DNA from 2 places in the Ancylobacter sp. GW821-FHT10E12 genome. Region 1 is predicted to be linked to the other one. Evidence: riboswitches for the same ligand, from Rfam matches in the RefSeq annotation. Region 1 holds a riboswitch; the other holds the start of a gene.
The links. Region 1 has a riboswitch for thiamine pyrophosphate ahead of thiO (glycine oxidase ThiO). Riboswitches for the same ligand answer to the same signal wherever they lie in the genome.
Positions count from the first base shown of each region.

Region 2: another riboswitch for thiamine pyrophosphate. It lies ahead of AC1RU4_RS12095 (ABC transporter substrate-binding protein); the one in region 1 lies ahead of thiO (glycine oxidase ThiO).

Region 1 covers NZ_JBXASN010000001.1:10,420-18,032, reverse strand. Annotated here, with positions in the region: gene AC1RU4_RS00105 (DUF1134 domain-containing protein) at 1-36, shown strand, start outside; gene AC1RU4_RS00100 (hypothetical protein) at 261-1,559, shown strand; gene AC1RU4_RS00095 (thiamine phosphate synthase) at 1,792-2,397, opposite strand; gene AC1RU4_RS00090 (thiazole synthase) at 2,441-3,295, opposite strand; gene thiS (sulfur carrier protein ThiS) at 3,297-3,494, opposite strand; gene thiO (glycine oxidase ThiO) at 3,472-4,506, opposite strand; TPP riboswitch at 4,553-4,688, opposite strand; gene AC1RU4_RS00075 (MHYT domain-containing protein) at 4,739-7,027, opposite strand; gene AC1RU4_RS00070 (phosphatase PAP2 family protein) at 7,356-7,613, shown strand, end outside.
Region 2 covers NZ_JBXASN010000007.1:276,146-283,758, reverse strand. Annotated here, with positions in the region: gene AC1RU4_RS12105 (ABC transporter ATP-binding protein/permease) at 1-1,454, shown strand, start outside; gene clcA (H(+)/Cl(-) exchange transporter ClcA) at 1,462-2,826, opposite strand; gene AC1RU4_RS12095 (ABC transporter substrate-binding protein) at 2,985-3,926, opposite strand; TPP riboswitch at 4,009-4,127, opposite strand; gene AC1RU4_RS12090 (winged helix-turn-helix domain-containing protein) at 4,173-5,363, opposite strand; gene AC1RU4_RS12085 (sensor domain-containing protein) at 5,360-6,262, opposite strand; gene AC1RU4_RS12080 (ABC transporter permease) at 6,342-7,100, opposite strand; gene AC1RU4_RS12075 (universal stress protein) at 7,238-7,613, shown strand, end outside.

The DNA.
Region 1 (7,613 bases):
AAGTTCACGCCCAACGCGACGTGGAATCCGTTCTGAACCCGGCGCGCTACGTGAAATTTGAGATGACGGCGCGCACGCGGCGTGCTCCATCCGCAAGAACGTGCCGCAGGATCGCGCCGCCGCTGGCACCTCACGGTTTCAACCGGCGGCAAAGACACCTAGACTATCGGACCCGTCCGGCGGTTGCCGTCGTTTTTGAGTTCGTAACGGATGCCGCCTAGTGTGGGCGGCTCCGCATGCGTACAAGGTGAGATCGCCGCATGATCGAAGCGGTCATGTATGCCGCCATCGGCTTCCTGACGGCGACGCTGCTCGCCCTGCTGATCCTGCCGGCCGTCTGGCGGCGGGCGGTGCGGCTGACGCGCCGTCGCGTCGAGGGCGCCATACCGGTCTCCCTCGCCGAGATCCAGGCCGACAAGGACCAGATGCGCGCCGGCCACGCGGTGGAGACCCGCCGTCTCGAACGCGAAGTCGACAGCCTCTATGCCCGCACCGCCGGGCAATGGGAGCGCATCGTCCGCCAGGACGAGGAGCTGCGTACCCGCGCCGCCGCGCTCGCCGACGTCACCGCCCGCCTCGAGGCGCTGCAGGCGAGCCATGACGAACTCTCCGCCCATGACGCGCAGCTCGACGCCGGCCTCACGCAGCGCACCGCCGAGCTGGCGCAAACCCGCGCCGCGCTGGAGGCGACCCGCACCGATCTTCTGGCCACGCGGCAGGCGCTGGAGGAGACCACCGCCCGCGCCGAGGAATTGCAGGTCGAGCATGTCGCGCTCTCCACGCTGCGCGACACGTTGAAGGACCGCGTCACCGATCTCGACCGCCACCTCGCCACCACCTCCGCCCATCTCGCCGAGGACCGCGCCCGGCTGCGCGACAGCGAGCAGGACCTCGGCGCCGAGCGCGTCAGCACGCGCGATCTCGCGGCGCGGCTGGCGGCGGTGCAGGCGGATTTCGACGCCAGCGCCTCCCGCGCCGAGCTGCTGGCGACCGACCTGGCGGCGCTGCACATTCAGGCCGAGAGCCTGTCGGACCGCACCCGCGCCGCCGAGGCGCTGCGCGACGAGACGCTGCGCGAGACGGCGCGCGTCACCACCGAAGCCCGCGCCGCGCAGGCGGACGCCGAGGCCGCCGCGCGTCAGGCCGGCGACCTCGCCCGCATGCTGCGGGCGGAAATGGACATGCTGGAAGGCGCGCTCGCCAAGGCACGGGTGGAGCGCGGCGAGCTGCAATCGCGGCTCGAAACCCGGCTGCCGGCCGATATCGGGCAGGACGAGCCGGACGACGCCGCGCGCCTGCGCACCCGCCTCGGCGAGATCGCCGCCCAGGTCGCCGCGATGGTGGCGAGGCTGGAGGGTTCCGGCTCGCCGATCAACGCCATTCTCGCCGCGCATCCGCCGGCGACGCGCAACGGCACCGGCGCGCCGGTGCTGCTGGCCGACCGAATCCGGGCTTTGCAGGGCCAGTCTTCTCTGCCGGGCCAATCTTCGTTGCCGGGCCAGTCTTCCCTGCAAGGTGAAGAGCCCCTCGCCCCGCCGGCCCGCGCCGTCGCGGAATAGCTGCCGTCCTCCACGCCGTCATCCCGGACGATCCGCAGGATCGATCCGGGATCGCGCGGGAATTGGAGGGCGCTCCCGGCTCTCCGCTTCGCTGCGGCCGGGATGACGACCGAGGGGATCTGGCTCAGCATGCGCCTGACGGTTCGGCTGCCGGGAGGATGAAGCGGAGGCCCCGGCGATCGGGGCGCGGCATGTGGCAGAGCCGGCCGCGCTGCCTGCCCGTGCTCAGCCCTCACACATATTCCCGCGTGGCGTCCACGAAGGCGCGGGCGCGGGCTTCCGGGTGATCGTTCAACAGCACGTCGGTCACCACCGCGATGCTGTCGGCGCCGGCGTCGAGCACGCCGCGGGCACGGTCGAGATTGATGCCGCCAATACCGACCAGCGGAATCTCCCCGACCCGCTGCTTCCAGCCGCGCAGCTTGTCGAGGCCCTGCGGCGCCCATTTCATCTTCTTCAGGATGGTCGGGTAGACCGGTCCCAGCGCCACGTAGTCGGGCTCCGCCGCCAACGCGATGTCGAGTTCGCCATCGTCATGCGTGCTCACGCCGAGGCGCAGGCCGGCGCGGCGGATCGCCTTCAGGTCGGCGTCGGCAAGGTCCTCCTGGCCGAGATGGATGAAATCGCAGCCGCCCTCGATGGCGAGCTGCCAGTGGTCGTTGACGACCAGCTGGGCGCCATAGCGCCCGCACGCCGCCTTGGCGGCGGCGATCTCGCGGCGCAGCTCGTCCTCCTCCATGTCCTTGGCGCGCAGCTGCACCAGCTTCACGCCCTGCGGCAGCAGCCGGGGCAGCCAGCTGGCGCGGTCGACGATCAGGTAGAAGGGGTCGAGATTCATCGTCATGTCCCTGAGCGGCCATCCGGCCGGAAAGCGCCGCGGATCAGGCGAGGAAGGCCTGCCCCATCACCGGGGTCGAGGGCGCCGCCATGTCGCGCGCCTCCATCGGATCGGCGCGATACGCCTCGCGCCCGGCCTCGATGGCGAGAGCGAAGGCGCGCGCCATCTTCACCGGATCGCCGGCCTTGGCCACCGCGGTGTTGAGCAGCACCGCGTCGTAGCCGAGCTCCATCGCCGCCGCCGCATGCGAGGGCACGCCGACGCCGGCATCGACCACCAGCGGGATGCGCGGGAAATGCGCCCGCATGGAGCGCAGCCCATAGGGATTGTTGAGGCCGCGGCCGGAGCCGATCGGCGCCCCCCACGGCATCAGCACCTCGCAGCCGGCGGCCACCAGCTTGTCGGCGACCACCAGGTCCTCGGTGGTGTAGGGGAACACCTGGAAACCGTCGCGGGTAAGGATGCGCGCGGCCTCCACCAGGCCGAACACGTCCGGCTGCAGGGTGTCGTCCTCGCCGATCACCTCCAGCTTGATCCAGTCGGTGCCGAACAGCTCGCGCGCCATCTCGGCGGTGGTCACCGCCTCCTTCACCGTCTTGCAGCCGGCGGTGTTGGGCAGCACCTTCACCCCGAGGTCGCGGATAAGCTGCCAGAAGCTCTGGCCGGCGAGAGTTTGCCCGGCTTTGGCCGCCCCGGATTCGCGGCGCAGCGACACGGTGACGATCTCGGCCCCGCTGGCGCGGATCGCCTCGGCAAGGATCGCCGGCGAGGGATATTGCGCGGTGCCCAGCAGCAGGCGCGAAGACACTTTGGTGCCGTAGAACTCCACGGCATCGGCCTGCGCCAGGGTCGTGGATGCGGATGCACCGGTTGCGGGCGATTTCGTCACGGCATCCATCTCAGCCTCCCTGCATCGGTGCGAGAATTTCCACCCGGTCGCCATCGGCGAGCCGGGCCTCGGGGCGGCGCGCCTTGCGCACCATCGCCCCGTTCAGCGCGGTGGCGACGATGGCATCGGCATAGCCGAGCTCGCCGAGCAGCTCGGCGATCGTGGCGGCGCGGATCACCGCCGTCTCACCATTCACGACGATCTTCATCCATCACCTCCGGGAAATGCGTCCCGTCGAACGCCAGCTCCGCGGCGCGGCGGGCGAGCGCCGGCGCCAGCAGGAAGCCGTGGCGGTAGAAACCGTTGACATGGATCGTGCGCCCGCGCCGGCGGATGCGCGGCAGGTTGTCGGGGAAGGCCGGGCGCACGTCGGCGCCGATCTCCACGATCTCCGCCTCGCCGAAGGCCGGGTGCAGAGCATAGACCGCCGACAGCAGCTCCAGCATGGAGCGCCCGGTCACCCGTCCGCGCTCGTCATTCTCGATCGAGGTGGCGCCGATCATGAAATGCCCGTCGCCGCGCGGCACCACATAGACCGGGATGCGCGGGTGCAGCATGCGCACCGGACGCTTGAGCGAAATCTCGGTCGAGTAGAGCACCAGCATCTCGCCCTTCACCCCGCGCAGGTCGGCGAGCACGTCGCGGGCGGCAAGGCCGCGGCAATCGAGCACGATATCGGCCTCACCGGACACCGCATCGGCCGGATCGGGCTGATCGTACACCTCACTGGACACGGTGTCGTCGTAGCGGAAGGTAACTCCATACTCCGAAACCAGCCGTCCGGTCAGCGCCGCGAGCGCCTTGCGCGGCTCCAGATGCGCCTCGGTGGGGAAGAACAGCCCCTGCTCGAAACGCCCCGCCAGATCCGGCTCCAGCGCGCCGAGCCGGGCGCCGTCGATCCATTCATAGCCTTCGGTGCGGCGGGAAAACCGTTTGAGATCAGGGAGATCGCGCGCCTGCGCCAGCACGAGGCTGCCCTGCGCCGGCACGTCCGGCACCTCGCGGCGCCAGTAATCGAGCGATTCGAAGCCGAGCTCGGCGACCAGCTTCTCGGCGCTCTCGCGCTCGCACCACGGCGCCAGCATGCCGCCGGCATACCAGGAGCACCCCTGCCCAGATCCCGATTTCCGTTCGATTACAGTGACTTGCGCCCCGCGCTGCGCGAAGGCGTGCGCGCAGGTCAGCCCGGCGACACCGGCGCCGACCACGGTGACGCGCATGGCATTGGCGGCACGCGCCGCCGTTTCGTCATGAGGGAATGGGGTTCCGTCGGTCATGCAGCCTCCCTCCGCCAGTCCAAACTGGATCAGGTTCAAAGGGTCGCCATGCTGCCCGCCTGCGGAACTCCGCTCGCGCGCCGATGGCCTCTCAGCCTCCTGACGAGGCTCCCCCGGACACGATGGATATAATCATTCGCCGGCGCGATGTCACCTTGCGGTCGACAATATTCGCTCACCCCTGCCGTGACGACAAACTCACCACATTGCCCGGCGGCCGATGTGTCGTCTCGCGCAGCATCCGTTCCAGCGAGTCCTGGCTGAACGGTTTGGCGAGACGCGGAATTACCGTCTCCGCCCCGTCCGGCAGCTGTGCGTACCCGGTGCCGAGGACGATCGGAAGCGACGGGAATCGCTCGCGAATTGCCGCTGCAAGCTGCAGGCCGGTCATGCCCGGCATCGCCTGGTCGGTCAGCACCATGTCGAAGCCGTCGCTGGCGGCGAGCACGGCGAGAGCCTCGGTGCCCGAACTCGCCTCGACCACCTGGTAGCCGAGATCCTCGATCATCGCCGCCGTCGCGGTCAGCACCAGCGGATCGTCGTCGACCACCAGCACGCGCTGCGTGCCGTCGACGCGGCGCGGCGGCTGCATCGAGGGCTCGGCGGCAGAGGACAGCGCATCGCGCCGGCCGGGCGCGATCGGCAGGTAGATCGACGCCGTGGTGCCGTGCCCCGGACGGCTCGTCAACATGAGCCGCCCGCCGGATTGCGCGGCGAGGCCGTGCACCATGGCGAGGCCGAGGCCGGTGCCCTTGCCGACCCCCTTGGTGGTAAAGAACGGCTCGGTCGCCCGCGCCAGCGTGGTTTCGTCCATGCCGACGCCGTCATCGGCGACCGTCAGGCGGAAGAAGCTCGCCTCGCCGCCGCCCTCCTCTCCGGCAAGCTCGGCCTTGCCTTCGCTGGCGCCGATCACGATGGTGCCGCCCTCGGGCATGGCGTCGCGGGCGTTGACCGCAAGGTTCAGCAGCGCGAGTTCCAGCTGATTGGCGTCGACCAGCGCCTTCGGCAGGCCGAGCGGGAAGCGGGTCTCGACCTTGATGGTCGGCCCGATCGAGCGGCGCAGCAGGTCGGCCATGCCGAGCACCAGTTCCGGCACGTCGACGGGTTCGGGATTGAGGTCCTGCCGGCGAGCGAAAGCCAGCATGCGCTGCGTCAGCGCCGCGCCGCGCTGCGCGGCCTGCATCGTGTTCTCGATGAGCATCTGCAGGCGCCCATCCTCGGGCGCCCGGCGGCGGGCCAATTCGAGATTGCCGACGATCACCGCCAGTAGATTATTGAAATCATGAGCGATTCCGCCGGTGAGCTGGCCGACGGCCTCCAGCTTCTGCGACTGGCGCAGCGCTGCCTCGGCGCGGCGGCGCTCCGTCACGTCGATGAGGCCGCACAATGTCTTGATGAGATTGCCCTGCATGTCCCGCTCGGCGACGGCGGAAAGGACGCATTCGATCTCGCGGCCATCCCTGGAGATCAGCGTATATTCCGCCTCATGCAGTTCGCCGGTGCCGAGCAGCCGCGGCCAGTGCTCCTCGTTACGGTGCCGGGCGGATTCGGGGGTCATGAAATCAGTGAGCGGACGCCCGACCACTTCCTCTTCGCGATAGCCGAGCAGCTCGAGCCAGCTGTCGCTCACCTGCTGGATTCGGCCATCGGAGCCGAGCGAATGCAGAGGCAGTGGCGTGTGACGGTATAGGTGGCGGAAACGCTCCTCGCTTTCCCGCCACATCGCCGCCTCGCGCTCGGCTAGCAGCCCGAAGCGACGGTCATACAACGCGGCAAGCAGGGAGGCGAAAAGGATCACCATCGTCGAGGCGACGACCGCGGTCACCAGATCGCTGCCGCTCACGACGCTGCCTTCCGCAGGCAGGGGAACCGAGGCGTCGGGAGCCACGGAGAAGCCGGCCATGGCGGTGTAGTGCATGCCGGCAATGCCGATGCCGAGCGCGATCGAGGCCATCAGCCGCTGCGCCACCGAATGACGGCGGAACGCCAGCCACAGCGCGGCGATCGAGGCGGCGATGGCGACGGCGATGGCTGCCCCACCGAACAGCGGCTGGTAGAATGTCTGTGCCTGCAACCGCATCGCCGCCATGCCCGTATAGTGCATGCCGACAATGCCGAGCCCCATGAAGACACCGCTGAGCAGCATCCCCTTCCAGCCTCCGTGCCGGCTGGCTGCGTAGAAGGCGGCGCCGGTGGCGAGAAGTGCGATGACGAAAGAGGCGAGCGTCAGCACGGTGTCGTAGGCGACCGGCATCGGCAGCCGGAAGGCGATCATGCCGATGAAATGCATCGACCAGATGCCGCCACCCAGCACCAGGGCGGCGGCGCAAAGCCAGCCGCGCCGCGCGGCGCCCATCGCCGGCGGAATGCGGGTTGCCAGATCGAGCGCGGTATAGGAGGACGCCGTTGCGATGAACACCGACAAGGCGACTAGCGCGACGTCATGCCCTCCAATGCCATGCATCTCCACTATCGCCGAACTCCCGCAAATACCCCCGGCGGCAGCGCCCGCCGATCCCTGTTCCTGAATGAACAGGCCACCGATCGGCACCTGTTCCGCCCACTCATCCAGAGCATGCCGGCGCGGAACACTCCCGTCGCCCGCGCGTTCGTACCGTTCAGTTCAGATAGCCCAGCAGCCACAAGCCAAGAATGATGGGCAGGGGGATACCGAGGAGCCAGAGCAGACCGCCTTTGAGCATAATATCCTCCTAGAATGCATGTGATCTTAAGAACATCGGGCCGCGCTTCCGGTTCCAGTCCGTCAAAAAATCGATGAAAACGGGAAATGCATGCCGTCGTCCCACTCCAATCCGCCGCCGCGCCGCGCCAACCCGGCCGAGATCAGCGGCCTGTTCGTTCTCGCAATCGCAGCTGCAGGGCTGCTGCTGTTCGCCGTGATCGCCGACTGGGTGGAGGACGGCCAGACGCGCGGCTTTGACGAGGCGGTGCTGCTGTTCTTTCGCGAGGCCGGCAATCCCGCCCTGCCGATCGGACCTGCCTGGCTGGAGATCGCCGTGGCGGATTTCACCAGTCTCGGCAGCACGGCC
Region 2 (7,613 bases), on a different contig from region 1:
AGATCCGCTGGCGCACCTGGATGACCGAGAAGTACCTCTCGGCCTGGCTCGACCACCAGACGCATTACCGGCTGCGCCTGAAGGGCGACACGGCGGACAACCCCGACCAGCGTATCGCCGAGGACATCCGCGCCTATATCGCCCAGACCATTGGCATCTTCATCGGCCTGCTCAACGCGGTGATGACGCTCGCCTCCTTCGCGGTGATCCTGTGGGGCCTATCCGGCGACTTCCACTTCACCCTGTTCGGCCGCGAGTGGGACATTCCGGGCTATCTGGTCTGGGCGGCCTTCGCCTATGCCGCGGTCGGCACCTGGCTCACCCATCTCATTGGCCGGGTGCTGGTGAAGCTGAACTTCGACCAGCAGCGCTTCGAGGCCGATTACCGCGTCGACCTGGTGCGCGTGCGCGAGAACGGCGAGCAGATCGCGCTGATGGAGGGCGAAAAGGTGGAGCGGGCGCGGCTGCTCGAGCGCTTCTCCCACATCATCGGCAATTACTGGGGCATCATGATCGCCCAGAAGCGGCTGACCTGGTTCACCGCCGGCTACGGGCAGTTCTCGAACGTGTTCCCCTTCATCGTGGTGGCGCCGGCCTATTTCGCCGGCACCATCCAGCTCGGGCAATTGATGCAGACCTCCTCCGCCTTCGGCCAGGTGCAGGGCTCGTTCTCCTTCTTCATCAACGCCTATTCGACGCTGGCCGAGTGGAAGGCGGTGGTGGATCGTCTCATCGGCTTCGAGAACAACATCGCCACCGCGCGTGCCGAGACCGCCGCCGACGCCTGGCGCCACCAGCCGGCGACCGGCGGGGCGATGCTGGCGCTCGACGATGTCGAGTTGCGGCTGCCGGACGGGCGGGCGCTGCTCACCGCCGACGGGATCGCCATCGGCCGTGGCGAGAGCGTGCTGCTGACCGGGCCGTCGGGCTCGGGCAAGAGCACGCTGCTGCGCGCCATTGCCGGCATCTGGCCCTATGGCTCCGGCGCGGTGGCGCTGGCGCCGGAAGCGCGGCTGCTGGTGCTGCCGCAGCGGCCCTATCTGCCGGTTGGGTCCTTGCGCGGTGCGCTCGCCTATCCCGACGCCATGGCCGAGCACGACGACGCCGCGCTGCGCGAGGTGCTGGAGGCGGTGGGGCTCGACGCCTTCGCCGCGCGGCTCGACGAGCGGGCGCTGTGGCCCTCGGTGATGTCCGGCGGCGAGCAGCAGCGGCTCGCGGTCGCCCGCGCGCTGCTGATCAAGCCGGACGTGCTGCTGCTCGACGAGGCCACCTCGGCGCTCGACGAGCCGGGCGAGGCGGCGCTCTACCAGATGCTGCGCCGGCGGCTGCCGGGCGCGGCGATCCTCTCCATCGGCCACCGGGCGACGCTGCGCGCGTTGCATGGACGGCATCTCGCGCTGGAGGCGACGCCCGGCGGCCCGGCGCAGCTCAATGCGGTGCCGGCGGCGGCGTAGCCCGGCCTTACTTGTCCTGGTCGGCGGCGGCCATTCCGCTCATGTCGCGGGACCGCCGGCGAAGCCGGAACCGCCGGCCGGGCGCCGGCTGGCCATTCGCTTCGATGGCCAGGGTGCGCTCCAGCAGGATCTCGTAGATCGGGCGGCCGCCGAGCCGCTGCGCGACCATGTTGGCGACGATCGTCGTCAGCATCACCGGGACGAGAAGGCCGTAGGCGCCGGTGAGCTCCATCACCAGCACCATGCCGACCAGCGGCGCGCCGATGGTGGCCGCGAACAATCCTCCCATGGCGGCGACGGCAAGCCCGACATGGGTGTTTTCCGGCAGCGGCAACAGCATCTCCAGGCCGGTGCCGAAGCACAGGCCGACGGTGGTGGCGAGCGCGAGGATGGGCGCGAAAATGCCGCCGGCGACGCCGGTGGAATAGCTCGCCATGGTCATGACGAAGCGCAGCAGCACGATCACGGCGAGCACGCCCAGCGGCCGGGCCTCCTTGGCAAGCTGCACCGCCAGCACTTCGCCGCCCTGCGTCGCCTCGGGCAGCACGAACATCAGCACGCCGACGACGAGGCCGACGGCGAGCGGGAATATATAGAACGACGTCCGCAGTCCGAGACGGCGGACCTGATCGAGCGACCAGACCAGCGTGCGGTTGAATCCGACGCCGACGGCGCCGAGCAGGGCGCCGAGCACGATGAAGGCCGGCAGCGCGCCGAGGGGCATCTGCGACACGTCGAGCAGCATATAGGGTACGCTGCCGGTGAGCTGCTCGGTGACGACGGCGCTGGCGAGGGACGCCAGAACGACGGCGATATAGGTGCGCGAACTATAGGGAAATTGCCGCCGCGTCTCCTCGATCACGAACAGCACCGCCGCCAGCGGCGCGTTGAAGGCCGCGGCAAGGCCCGCCGCGCCGCCGGCCGCCAGCAGGCCGCGCATGTCCTCGGCCTGCAGCTTCGTCAGGTCGGCGGCGGCCTTGGCGATGGAGGCGCCGAGATGGATGGTCGGGCCCTCGCGGCCGAGCACCATGCCGGAGCCGAGCGACAAGAGGCCGCCGACGAATTTCACCGGCAGCACGCGATGCCACCGCACCTCGCGCAGGCCCTCCATCGCTCCCTCGATCTCCGGCACGCCCGACCCGCCGGCCTCGGGAGCGAAGCGGCGCACCAGCCAGAGCGAGACGACGGCCATGATCGCGGCGACCGCACCGCCGGCGGCATGGAGCGCGGTGCCCGACAGGCCGAGCGTATCGCGCAGCAGCGACGGCCAGGCGGCGATCAGCCCATCGACGCCGAGATGGAAGGCGACGCCGGCGAGACCGACCGCCACGCCGACGACAACCGCTACCGCGTGATAACCGCCATTGCCCATGTCGTTTCCCCCGCGCCCGCGCTATCGGCCCTTTGGGACGGGTAGCACCGCAAGGCACGGGCCGGAAGAACGAAATCGGCAAATTCGCAGGTTCGGCAAGGTACTTGCGGCTTTGCAGCAAGGAGGCCGCGCGCCATCGGAACGCGCGGCCTCCCGCCTCAGGGCAGGACGGGCGCGTAGGTCGCGACCGGCTCGACCGTGTCGATGAGCCCGTGCTTCTTCATGAATTCGCCGAAGCGCGCATAGCGCTCGGTGTCGAGCGCCGCCGGGGCATGGGCGAAGCGGCGCAGCGTATCGGCCCATGCGGTGCGGTTGAGTTCGTCGTCGAGCTTCGGATTGGCCTTCACGAACACGCCCCACGCCTCGTCCGGGTGGTTGAGGATGTAGATGGTGGCGTCCTCGACGGCGGCGAGGAAAGGCTTGAGGCGCTTGTCGCCGATCAGGTCCCTGCGGGTGACGTAGACCAGTTCGTCGAACACCGGCACCCCGTGCTCCTCGGGAAAGAAGGCGATGCCTTCCTTGCCTTCGAGCCTGATCTGGGTGAGTTCGAAATTGCGGTAGGCGCCGATCACCGCGTCGACCTTGCCGGCGACCAGCGCCGGGGAGAGCGCGAAATTGACGTTCACCATGGTGACGTCGGTCGGCTTGAGGCCGGCATCGGCGAGCATGGTGCCGAGCAGCGCGTCCTCCAGCCCGGCGACCGAGAAGCCGACCGTCTTGCCCTTGAGATCGGCGATCGACTTGATGGGGCCGTCCTTCAGCGCCACCAGCGCGGTAAGCGGGGTGGAGACCAGGGTGCCGAAGCGCACCAGCGGCAGGCCCTCCTTCACCGAGAGATAGAGGTTCGGCTGGTAGCTGACCGCGACTTCCGCCTGGCCGGCGGCGACGAGGCGCGGCGGCGCCGACGGGTCGGCCGGCGCCACCAGCTCGACATCGAGGCCGTGGGCGGCGAAGAAACCCTTCTCCCTGGCGAGGATCAGCGGCGCGTGGTCTGGATTCACATACCAGTCGAGCAGCACGGTGAGCTTGTCCGCGGCGGCGGCGGGAGCAAGCGAAAGCGCCAGGGCGATCCCGGCGGCGGCGATGGTCTTGATGAACATATGGATCTCCTCCCGTTGTGGAGATCCGGCACATGAGCTTTCGGGGGAAATCCGGCGCGGGCATGCTCCCTGTGTGGAGGCGACCCCGCCGTCGTTCCGTCCCTTCGCCGGCATGACCCGGATCAGGTTCAAAGGGTCTGGCTTGCGCCATCTCAGCCCCTTGGACCCTTGCGGGCCGGCGGGACACCCCTCGGACAGCCGAAGACTAGCAGAGCGGGTATGCCACGGCAATCGGCGCGAAGCCGGCTATGCGCCGCGCCAGCCGTCGAGATAGGCCACCCGTTCGACCCCGGCGAAGCGGGCCATGCGCGCGAGTTCGGCGTCGAGGCGCTCCAGCCGGCCGGAGGAGGCGCGCACCCCCGGCTCCAGCCACAGGCGGCGCACGTCGAGGCTGCCGGCCTTGCGGTCGGCCTTCATGTCGATGCGCCCGATCAGCCGGTCGTCCTCGATCAGCGGGAAGACATAATAGCCATAGACCCGCTTGGGCGCCGGCACGAATACCTCGATGCGGTAGAAGAAGCCGAACAGGCGCTCGGTGCGCGCCCGGTCGCGCAGCAGCGGGTCGAACGGGCTGAGCACCCGCAGCCGCGCCGGCGGGGCGGGCAGGGCGTCGAAGGCCGGGCCGCTGCCGGCGAAGGCGAAGGAGGCACGCGGCTTGCCGTCGGCGGCGATCACCACGACATCGTCCAGCTTCTCGCGATTGGCCAGTACCCAGGCGCGTGCCTCCTCCGGCGAGACGAGGTCCCAGAAGGCGGCGATCTCGCCTTGGGTGGCGAAGCCCAGCCGCTCCAGCGCCGAGGAGCAGGCCCAGTCGACGAAAGCCTCGCGCGAGATTTCGGGCTCGAAATGGCGGACGGGGATGACGCGTTCGGCGAGGTCGTAGATCTTCTGGAAACCCTCGCGGCCGGCAATGGCGAGCCGGCCGGTACGCCAGTGATATTCGAGCGCCGTCTTGGCCGGATGCCAGTTCCACCAGCCGCCGGGCTGGCGCTGCTCGGCCTCGAAATGCCGCGCCATCAGCCGGCCCTCGGCGGTGACGCGGTCGAGCACATGCTCCATCGACTGCTCGAAGCCGTTCTCGTGCCAGGTGCGCCAGCGCTCGGCGAGATTGGCCTGCGCATGCGCGAAGCGGTGCTTCCAGTAGCGATAGAAGGCGCTGGGAATGATGGCGGCGTCGTGCGTCCAGTGCTCGAACAGCTCGCCGTCGCGCTCCAGCAGCGCGGTCAGGTGCTCGCGCCGATAGGTCTGGGCGCGGGCGAACAGGATGTGGTGATGCGCCCGCTCGACCGTGGCGATGCTGTCGACCTGCACGAAGCCGAGTTCGTGGACGAGATCGAGCAGGCCGGACTTGGACAGCGCCCGTCCGGGTTGCCGGGACAGACCCTGCTTCGCCAGGAAGATGCGCCGCGCGTCGTCATTCGAGAGGTGCAGGCTCATGCACCGTCGATCCATCTGAGATCGACCTCGATGGTCCGGCCGGTGGCCTTGGCGGCATACATCAGGGTGTCGGCGTGGCGGAGCAGCGCGTCGGCGTCGATGGCTTCGACGGTGACGGCGACGCCGAGGGCCGCGCCGATATTGAGCTGGTGGCCGTCGACATCGATCGCCGTGCAGATGGTTTCGGCGAGCGCGTGCAGCGCGTCGGCGGTCGGCGCCTCGTCCGGCTGAAAGGTGAAAAGCAGCACGAATTCGTCGCCGCCGATCCGTGCCACGAAGTGCTCGGGATTCACGCGGGTACGCAGTCTCTCGGCCAGATGCCGCAGCATCCGATCGCCGGTCGCGTGGCCATGGCGGTCGTTGATCGACTTGAAGCCGTTGAGGTCGATATAGGCGAGGCTGATGCCTTCGCCGGGCCGGCGCTGCGCCAGCATAGCGTGCAGCTTCCGATCGAAGGCGGCACGGTTCGGCAGCCCGGTGACGACATCGGTATAGGCCGCCTCCAGAATGCCGCGCTCGAACGCCTTGCGTTCGGAATTGTCGATGATGATCTCGATGTCGAGGCGCTGGCCGTTGATGGTGCGGCGTTGCGTCGAGATGAGCGTGGGAATGATGCGCCCGGAAGAGTGCCGCAGATCGACCTCTTCGAGCTCGTACAGGCCGACCGTTTCCAGCTGGTGGATGCGGCGCAGCCGCTGCGGGTCGTCGAGGGGCCTGGCGGTGTCCAGAAACATCGGCTGACCGGCGATCTCCTCCCAGCTGCGGCCGATCATTTTCAGATAGGCCGGATTTGCCACGATGTACCGGGACACATATTCGGCCGTCGAAATGCAAATGGCGACGGGCGAGAGCTCGAACACGTCCACCAGTGCTTCATAGAGAACCTGGCGCGAAATCATGGATCCTCACAGGACCGGCGGAAAGCCTACGTTCTCCCGTGGAGGTTAACACATCATAAGTATACCGCTCGGCCTGGGTTCACTCATGCACAGCAAGCGTCTCGGGCGCCCAGGGCACCAGACGGGCCAGCGCCCGGTCGACCAGCGCGAACAGGATCAGCGCCACCGCGAGCAGGATGGTCAGCGCCGCGAACACCATGTCGGTCTGCATGCGGGCATTGGAGTAGATCATCAGGTAGCCGAGCCCGGCCGAGGCGCCGACCCATTCCCCCACCACCGCGCCGATCGGCGCCACCGCGGTGGCGACGCGCAGCCCCGAGGCGAGCGCCGGCAGCGCCGCGGGCACCCGGATGAAGCGCAGCAAGGCGAGATCGCCGGCGCCGTGCAGCCGGGCGAGATCGATCAGCCCCTGGTCGGCACGGGCGAGCCCGTCGTGAAAGGCGGAGGCGACGGGAAAGAAAATGATCAGGCTCGCCATCACGATCTTGGAGGCGAGGCCGAAGCCGAACCAGATGACCAGCAGCGGCGCGATGGCGAACACCGGCAGGGCCTGCGCCACCAGCAGCACCGGCCGCATGGCGCGGCGGATCGCCGGCGACGTCGCCATGGCAAGGGCGCAGGCTATGCCGAGCGCGGCGCCGCAGGCGAGGCCGAGCAGCATTTCCCCGAGCGTGATCAGCGCGTTGTCGAACAGGATCGCCCGGTTGCTCCACAGCGCGACGCCGATGCGCGAGGGGGCCGGCAGGATATAGGCCGGCACGCCGGCAAGGCGGACGGCGAGCTCCCACGCTCCGAGGAGGAGGGCGCCGACAAGAACGGCACGCGCGAACCCGGCCATCACTATTCTCCGGTGAAGGGCGCGCGAAAGCCGCGTCGCCGGAATGACGTAGGGGAATGGCCGGACTTGACGCCGGTCAATACGACGCCACCTTGTGGGAGGTAAGAATGAACAAACCTGGAGAGCGGAGGAAGGCCATGATCAAGGACATTCTCGTCAGCCTGCGAGTCGGCGAGGGTACCGATGCGACCACCGACTATGCCGTTTCCGCGGCGGCGGCGCTGGATGCGCACCTGACCGCCGTGGCGGTAAGCTACGATATCGACATTCCGCCGGTCTATACCGAGGCGTTTTCCACCGATTTCCTTGAGGCGCAGCGCGCCGAAGGCCAGCGGCTCGCCCGCGTGGCGGTCGATCGTTTCGGCGAGGCGGCCCGCTCCGTCGGCATCAGCGCCGCGGTGCGCAGCATCGACGGCACTCCGGGCGGCGCGGCCGAGCAGATCGGCACCATGGCGCGGCTGTTCGACCTCACCATTGTCGGCCAGTCCGACCCGGACAGGATGGGGGCGGAAG